2 regions of the Variovorax sp. LG9.2 genome follow, and region 1 is predicted to be linked to the other one. Evidence: riboswitches for the same ligand, from Rfam matches in the RefSeq annotation. Region 1 holds a riboswitch; the other holds the start of a gene.
What was found. Region 1 has a riboswitch for cobalamin ahead of QN413_RS16080 (cobyrinate a,c-diamide synthase). Riboswitches for the same ligand answer to the same signal wherever they lie in the genome.
Positions count from the first base shown of each region.

Region 2: it holds a riboswitch for cobalamin, as region 1 does, so the genes downstream of both, QN413_RS13045 (TonB-dependent receptor domain-containing protein) here and QN413_RS16080 (cobyrinate a,c-diamide synthase) in region 1, are expected to answer to the same signal.

Region 1 is NZ_JASJXB010000015.1:18,877-23,287, reverse strand. Features, by position in the region: gene cobW (cobalamin biosynthesis protein CobW) at 1-499, opposite strand, end outside; gene cobO (cob(I)yrinic acid a,c-diamide adenosyltransferase) at 557-1,129, opposite strand; gene QN413_RS16080 (cobyrinate a,c-diamide synthase) at 1,141-2,454, opposite strand; cobalamin riboswitch at 2,647-2,912, opposite strand; gene QN413_RS16075 (MFS transporter) at 3,120-4,385, opposite strand.
Region 2 is NZ_JASJXB010000010.1:142,400-146,810, reverse strand. Features, by position in the region: gene QN413_RS13050 (bifunctional adenosylcobinamide kinase/adenosylcobinamide-phosphate guanylyltransferase) at 1-500, opposite strand, end outside; gene QN413_RS13045 (TonB-dependent receptor domain-containing protein) at 541-2,382, opposite strand; cobalamin riboswitch at 2,476-2,731, opposite strand; gene QN413_RS13040 (DUF904 domain-containing protein) at 2,773-3,000, shown strand; gene QN413_RS13035 (cell division protein ZapA) at 2,997-3,386, shown strand; gene QN413_RS13030 (hypothetical protein) at 3,628-3,849, opposite strand; gene QN413_RS13025 (enoyl-CoA hydratase/isomerase family protein) at 3,895-4,411, opposite strand, start outside.

The DNA of each region.
Region 1 (4,411 bases):
CGTGGTCCAGGTTGTCGTCGGCGCGGCGCTGGGCGTCAACCGCCACCGGATCGTCGGCGAAGCGGCCGGCCGCCACGGCAGGCGCATCCACCACCGCGACCACGGCATCGACGGTGAAGGCGTTGCGCAACGCGGGCCACTGGAAGGCCTGTACCAGCGGCTTGGGCAACGCCAGGCCGGAGGTCTCGATCACCAGGTAGTCGATCTGGTCGCGGCGGGCAGCAAGCTGCTCCATGACCGGGGCAAACTCTTCCTGCACGGTGCAGCACAAGCATCCGTTGGCCAATTCGAACAACTGGCCGTTGGGCGCGCCGGTCTCGTCGCAGCCGATGCCGCAGCCTTTCAGCAATTCGCCGTCGATGCCTAGCTCGCCGAACTCGTTGACGATCACTGCGATGCGCAGGCCTTGGGCGTTTTGCAGCAGGTGACGCAGCAGAGTGGTCTTGCCACTGCCGAGAAAACCCGTGACGATGGTGGCGGGGATCTTGCGGGATTGCATGGTCGATTCCTGAATGGGCTGAGTGAGCGTAGAGAAGTCAGGCGAGCGACGAAGTGACTAGTCCTCGATGCCGCGTTGTGCCGGCACACCTGCCTTGAAGTGGTGTTTGATCAATGCCATCTCGGTCACTGAATCGGCGATGTCGATCAGTTCCTGCGGCGCATTGCGGCCAGTGAGCACCACATGCACATGCGATGGGCGCTCGCGCAGGCAGGCCAGTACCGGGTCGAGCGACATCCAGCCATAGCGCAGCGGATACATGATTTCGTCGAGCACCACCAGGGAGTGCGCGCCGGCTCGCACTGTGGCCTCGGCACGGGCCCAACCCGCGCGCGCGAGTTCGGCCGAATGTTCCAAGTCGCGGCTCTTCCAGCTAAAGCCGTCGCCCAGACCTTCGATAGGCATGCCCAGTTGCTCGAATAAGCGGTGCTCGCCAAAGCGCGCCGTGGGCACTTTCATGAACTGGTAGATCTTGACTGTTTCGCCTTGGCCGGCAGCGCGCAGCGCGAGCCCGAACGCGGCTGTGCTCTTGCCTTTGCCGGGGCCGGTGTGCACGGTGACGCGGCCGTGCGATGCACCCTGTGGTGGTTGAGTGTCGTGCAAGGGCTGCGGTGCTCGCTCGGTGGACATTGGAGACAAGGTCATGGCTTGAACAACGCGGCGATGGCCAGTGGGTTGCTCGGAAAGTACAGGTGCATGAACGAAGCGAACAAGCGGCCTTGGTGGAATACGGCTTCGGGCCGACCATGTTGGCGCTGAGCCACGGTGTGCAGCGTGGCCGGCAACGTTGTCGCAATGCGTCCATGGTGGAAGGTATGACCGCGCACCTGGCCTTGAGGCAGCACCAGGCTGTGCATGCCGAGATTGACGAGCCGATCGGTCATGACGCCCTGGCCGGGCAGCAGGCCCATCATCGGCGAGCTGTGGCCTGCCTTGTCGCTGAGCGTCTCAAGCAGTGCGAGCATGCCGCCGCACTCTGCGACCAGGGGCCGGCCAGCAGCGTGGTGCGCATGGATGGATTGGCGCGCGGCGGTGTTGTTCGCCAACGCCTGCAAGTGCAATTCCGGATAACCGCCGGGCAGGTACAGCGCTTGAGCTGCAGTCGGCACCGGTTCGTTGGCTAAGGGCGAGAAGAAGCACAGCTGTGCGCCCAGGGCACGCAGTGTGTCCAAATTAGCGGGGTATAAAAATGAAAAGGCAGCGTCTCGCGCGATGGCAATCGTGGTGCCGCTCAGCAGTGCAGGGAGCACCAGATTGTCCGAGGCGAGCGGTGTCTCGAACTGAACAACTGGCGGGATGGGCAACTCCCCGTTCTCGCCGAGCGCCAGTGCGGCAGCTGCAATCCGCTCGGCCATGTCACCGACTTCTGCAGCCTGCACCAGCCCTAAGTGACGCGCGGGCAACCCGTAGTTTCCGCCACGCGGCAGCGTGCCATACCAGGTCATGCCGGCAGGCAAGCTTTCCCGCAACATCTGCGCATGGCTCGAGCTGCCGACTCGGTTGGCCAGCACGCCGATCAGTTGCAGGCCGGCTCTGTAAGTGGCAAGCCCGTGCGCCACGGCACCGAAGGTTTGCGCCATCGCCGAGGCATCGATCACGGCCAACAGCGGCAGGCCGAAACGCAATGCGAGATCAGCACTCGACGGCGTCCCGTCATGCAAACCCATCACGCCTTCGACCAGGATTAGATCGGCCTGAATGGCGGCGTCGTAGAGCAATTCAGCACAGTGCGCTTCGCCACCCATCCATAGGTCGAGCTGCTGCACTGGCGCGCCGCTGGCGCACTCCAGCACCATGGGGTCGAGAAAGTCTGGGCCGGTTTTAAACACCCGCACGCGGCGGCCTCGGCTGCGGTGCCAGTGCGCCAGCGCGGCAGTGACCGTGGTCTTGCCTTGGCCCGAAGCCGGGGCAGTGATCATCAGCGCGCGGCAGGACACGGCAGTGGCTGTGCTCATCCCGTGACCTTCGTTTGCACGGGGACAGCATTTCGGACCATGCGTAGATGCATGGCGTCGCCATCGCCCACAAACTGGCGGAGCAGCGTCACCTCAAGCGACCTGAAAGGGAAATAAATGATGATGGAAACACCGCACTGGACATGCTCGCCCGCTTCCCCGCAGGCATGCACCGCAAGGCGCATCATTCGCATGACGCACCACCTCATTGGCCGGTATCCGGGCTGGCGAAGACGACCCGTATTCCCTTCCCGGGCCGTCGCTTTCGCGGCGTTCACCTAGTGGGCACTTAATACGAGCTGCAAGCACTAGGCTTGCGTCCGCTTACCGTTGCGGGGGCAGCTCAGGTTCGGGCGCCGAAGCACGTCCACTCAGACATACACGGCATCCCATCCTGATTCCCGTTGAACTGCTTTGACCTGAAAACCAAAGCGAGCACCAACCGTTAAATTATAGGGGAGCCTGCCTTGGTGACCTCACCCAAACGGCCCACCGAGCGCGCCCCAGCCTGATCCTGTCCAGGCCTCCGTGACAGATGCGCCCATCCCCTGCAGCGCCAGGTCGTGGATCTCAAGGGGCAGCGCAATGCTCATGCGGCCATACGCTTCAAAGCAACGCCCAGCCGATTCTTAAAAAATCGCCGGCATCGACACCCGCACCGCGCTCTAGCGACTGCCGCCCAGCGCGGGCACCGTCACCGCCCCCACGTGCAGCATGCGACCCGCGCCAAGCCCGGCCACCACCAGCGCCACGCCGAGCCCCACGAACAGCCACGCCGCCGCCGCGAACCCGCCGGTCCACCCGCGCAGCAGACCCACCAGCAGCGGGCCGAGGGCCGCGACCATATAGCCCACGCCTTGCGCCATGCCCGACAGGTGCGCCGCCACATGTGCATCGGGCGAACGCAGCACGATGAAGGTCAACGCCAGTGCGAATGAGCCGCCTTGCGCAATGCCGAGCAGCACGGCCCAGACCCAGATGCCCGACAGCGGCGCCAGCAGGCAGCCCAGCATGGCCGCGACGATGAGCACGGCCAACACCACGGCCACTCCGACCTGATTGCGGAACTTGACTGCGATGGCCGGCACGACGAGGCAGGTGATCACCTGCGTGATGATCGACAGCGACAGAACGTAGCCTGCCGCCGCATCGCCAAGGCCACGCTCCCTCAGGATTGGCGCGAGCCAACTCATGACGATGTACGCGAGAGCCGATTGCAGTCCCATGAAGAAAGTGACCTGCCACGCCAGCTTGTCGCGCCACAGGCCACGCACGGTGTAGGCAGCTTCGCTGGCGACTGGAGCCAGCGACCATGCTTGCGGCGCCCACAGCAGGGTGACCACGCCGGCCGGCACGGCCCACAGCGCCAGGGCCCAGGTCCATCCACCGCCCATGGCATGTTCGAGCGGCACGGTAAAGCCGGCTGCGGCAGCGGCACCGCCACAGACCGCCATGGTGTAGAGCCCCATCATCAGCGCGGCCTGCTTTGCGAAGTCGCGCTTGACCAGGCCCGACAGCAGCACGTTCGACACCGCGATGCCAGCGGCCGCGATGGCCGATGCGACGAACAGCAGCCCGACACTGCCGCTGCCGCGCAGCAAGGTGCCGATGAAGATCAGCGCCATGCAACCGAGCAGCGTCCGCTCGGTGCCGAAGCGGCGGCCCAGCGATGGCGCCAACGGCGCGAAGACGCCGAGGCAGACCACGGGCAAGGTCGTCAGCAAGCTCGCTGCGGTGGACGACAAACCGGTGGCAGCGATGATCTCGGGCAGCACCACCGAGAGGCTCGCAAACACCGGGCGCAGGTTGAACGCGATCAGCACGACGCTGAGGCCGAGCAGCAAGCGACTGGAGCGGGTGATGGCAGGGGTGGGGGATGGTGCCGGTGCGTTGTCGCACTCGGCATCGATCAGCAGGTCGACGGAACTCATTGCTTCGATTAAAGCGCACGCGACGA
Region 2 (4,411 bases), on a different contig from region 1:
CCGATCTCATTGCCGACCAGCACGATCGGGCCGCGCGCGCCGCGCAAGGCAGCGACGAGCATTGCAATACGCTGGGTCGCGTCGATAGGTAAGGCCATGTCCGTCGCCGGACCGTCCGACACATACGACATGTGGGGAGTGCGGGGCGTGTAGGGCATCAGCAGGTGGGTAAGCCACAGCGTAAGGCAGTCGACGACCACCATCGTATCGGCAGCGGAATGCGCAACGATGGCCTCGGCCAGTGCGGAAGACTCCTCGACAGTTGACATCGCTGGCAAGCGAAGAGCGCGGTCCTGCCGGTGTCGCAGGATGCGCGCGCGCATCTCGTCGTCGTGCGCCTGCGCCGTCGCCACCATCACTGCACGGTGATCGGATGACGCAGCAAGCCAGTCGACCGCCCGCTGCTCGGCGAGTCGTGACTTGCCGCTCCTCTGGCCGCCGAGAATGAACTCGCGCGGCCGGTCAGCCGCGCGCTCATCGGGGTACAAGGAATGCGGCATCGTCAGCGGAAAGCCATTGCGCAGACCGTCGTCATGGCGTTCAGTGTGGCTGCCACTTGACCCCGACATAGACAGCACGGCCCGGAGTTGCGTAGCCATCGACCAGCTGGTAGTTTGTGTCACCCAAGTTGTCGACGCGCGCCAAAAGCGTGACGTCGCGAACAATCTCGGTGCTCGCACTGAGATTGAACAGCGTGTAACCACCGAGCGTCTTCTTGTTGGCCGCATCCGCATAGCGAAAGCCCGAGGCCTGAATTTCGGCACCCAAGGTCCATCCGGCAACACGCCAGTCAGCACCCAGCGTGGCATGCCGACGCGAGCGCAAGGCCAGCAGCTTGTCTGTCTCGGCGTCCTTCGGGTCCTGGAAGTCGAGCGAACCGCGCAACGTCACGTCGCCGATGTGATGGCTGCCCGCAAGGGTAACGCCCCGCAGCACGGCGCGGGCGGTGTTCGCGTAGCAACCGAAGCCGGAGCTGCACGCGGTCGAGTCATTGTCGAAAGTGATGAGATTTCGCACGCGATTGCGGTAGGCCACGATGCTGCCTGCTGTCGCGGCATCGGCGTATCGCAATCCGATCTCGGCGTTGAGCGAGGTCTCGGGCTGCAGGGCCGCGTTGCCGTATTCGCTGAAGCGCTGGTACAGGGTGGGTGCGCGGAATGCCGTGCCAGCCGAAGCGGTCGCACGCCAGTTCTGCGCAAACGAATAGCCGTAGGCCGCGCTGCCGGTGGTCTTGCCACCGAACTCGCTGTCGTTGTCATGACGCACGTTCAGTTGCAGCGAATGGGCGCCCTGATTGAAACCGTAGCCGAGCGCCAGCGCGTCTTGCGAGCGCTTCCTGAAGATGGTGGTGCTGAAGCTGTCCAGTGCCGGGTTGAAGAGCTTGTCCTCACGACGCTCTAAAGCCGCGGTGAACAGGCTGGCGCCGAGGCGGTACTCGTTCCGGAACAGGTAATTGCGCAGCTGCGTTTGCGTGATGTAAGCCGACGGCGTCGTTTCGTATCGCGAGTTTGAGTCGGTCACCGAAAGCTTGGTGCTGTAGGCCTCTGTCCACTGCGCCGACCAACTCAGGCCGGCGGTTCGCAAATGGTAGAGATTGCGGTCGTTCACCGGCTGCTTCGGGTTGTAGCCATAGTTGTCGTAGCCCGAATTGGTTTCGCTCTCGAGCACCGTGGCGTCGATCCGGTGCTGCGCGTTGATCTGGTAGCCGAGTCGCACGTTAGCCGAGCTCGCATGGTAGTAGTCCTTGTCCGGATCATGGTTGGCGACCGATGGCGTGCGTACGTCAAACCCAGCGTTTTCCTGATACGCCGCGCCGATCGAATAGTCAAAAGCGCCAACCGAACCACTGACACCGGCCTGCGATGTACGCAAGCCCTTGCTGCCGAAACCGAAGCCGACGTACGGAGTGGCAACCCCTTCGCCGCGCCGCGTGAAGAGCTGGATCACGCCGCCAATGGCGTCCGAGCCGTAGACCGCGGCGGCCGGGCCTCGCAGCACTTCAATGCGGTCGATCTGCGCCAGCGGAATGCTTTCCCATGTAGCACCGCCGGTCGACTGCGAATCGACACGCACGCCATCGACATACACAGCCGTGAAACGCGTGTCGGCGCCGCGAAGGAACACGCTGGTTGTGTTGCCGACACCACCGTTGCGCGTGATTTCGACGCCGGGCAAACGTGCCAACACGTCGGCAACGCCGACGGCGCCGCTGCGCTCGATCGTTTCACGGTCGACGATCGACACATCAGCGACCAATTCAGACCGGGGCTGGGGCACGCGGGTCGCGGTGACCACCGTTTCGCTGAGCGATGACGGGCTTTGTGCGAGCGCAAGGAGTGGCACTTGCAGCAAGGCGGCAAGCAGGGGAACACTGGTTTTCATTTGAGAGGACCGGATAGCAGTGCCCGTCACCGGCTTCCCCGCCGGTGGTTGGGCGTAATGGCCGGCTGCGCGCGCCACCCAACGGTGACGCGCGCGGCTTGCCGCTTCGTTGGCCGGTATCCGGGCTGACAGAGTGCTCGACCCGCCTTCCCAGGCGCCTGTTTCAGGGCGCCCAGTGGCTGCTGGGGAAAGTGATGTCGGCGCATGAACGCCGGCATCGTCTGTTTGACCGTTGCGGGGGCAGCGCAGGTGGCTTCGGTCTTCGTTGTGGTGAAGACCGCGACTCCTGCTTCCCGTTGAACTGCGCCGCGTGAACCACGGCGCCAGCACCAACGGGCCGGATTCTAAATTGAAAGAACTTGCAATCGCGGGAACCTACAATCCAGACCCATGTCCGCCGCCAGTCCCATTGACCAGATCGCCGACCGAGTCGAGCGACTCCTGGTTCGCCACGAAGAGGTGCAACGCACCAATGCGCTGTTGCAGGAACAGGTCGATGCGCTGACGCGGGAGCGCGACGCGCTCAAATCGCGGCTCGCTGCCGCTCGAACGCGCATCGACGCGCTGCTCGAAAGGCTGCCGGCCGACCCACCCTCTCCTGAAGATTCCGCAGCATGAAGCAGATAGAAGTACAGATCATGGGCCAGAGCTATTTGCTCGGCTGCCCCGCAGACGGCGAGTCGCAATTGCGCAGCGCGGTCGACCACGTCGACGCTGCCATGTGCAAGATTCGCGATGCCGGCAAGGTGAAGGCGCGCGACCGCATCGCCGTGCTGGCCTCGCTGAATATCGCGTTCGATTTGATTCAGGCGCAGGCCGCATTCGCATCTGCTGCCGAGGTCGCGCCCGCGCCCGTCGCCGCAGCCGGGAGCCCGGTCGCACCGCTCGTGAGGATGGCCACGCCCTCAGATACAGCGAATCACGCCGAGCTGGACGACCCACGCCTGCCGCAGCTTTTGCAGCGCCTCGACAATGCCCTCGCGGGCGATGGACATTTGCTCTGATGGCCTACACAGCGAGCGTGGGGCTGGCGTAGACTCGTGCTTGTCTGCGGTGTTGTCGAACTTAATATTTCCTTGTTCCAATGCTCTCCGGAGCCGGGCTTGGTACATCGCTAGGTAGGCGTGATCATCTCGCGTTAGATGAACCCGAAGCCCTGCTGCCCTCGCCCACCTGAACCCTGGTTCAGGATGCGGGTTCGGCTCCATTCGCAGACACCTATTCGAAACAACGGCCCCGAGATCCTTAGGATCCCGGGGCCGTTTTTTTGGGTGCGGGTTTGCTCTTGATGTCAGCGCGAGAACAACGCTTTGTCCTGCTCTCGCAGCCGCGCCTTCTGAACCTTGCCCATGGCGTTTCGCGGCAGTTCGGCGACGACGCCTCGACCGATTTTTTGACCTGCACTGCGGTACGCGCACCGGGCTCCAGATCGAGCGCATCGAGCGCATCGAGCAGATTGGCGATCATGACGCTGGCGCGTTCGAGATCCCGCCACGACTAGAACAAGCCACGTCAAAAAACGGGAGCGCGTTTGGCGAGGAAGGCAGCAATGCCTTCGTGGTGCTCGGGAGAATCGGCATAGTCGTACGCGCCCCGCAGCAGGCCCTGAACCTCGCTCGATACCGACTCGTTCAAGGCAGCGAAAGTGCGCTTGTTGAATCGCGCGGCCTGTGGTGCCAGCGCCGCGATTCGCAGCGCATGGTCGCGCGCGGCGACTGGCACCTCGGCGTCGGGCAGTACATGCAGCAAAAAGCCCGCGTCGTACAAGCGAGCGGCGCTGTGCACGCCGGCCGCCAGCAGCATGTCGCGCGCGAGCACGTCACCCATCGCACCGTACACCAACGCGGCTTCGCGCGGCGCCATCGGGAAGCCCAGCTTGGCGATCGGTGCGCCGAACTTCGCGGAGACGCCGGCGATGCGGATGTCGCAGCAGCTCGCGATCTCCAGGCCGGCGCCCATACAAGCGCCTTCGATCTGCGCGACCAATGGCACGCGGCAGTCGAGCATCGCCTGCAGCGCGGCCCACACC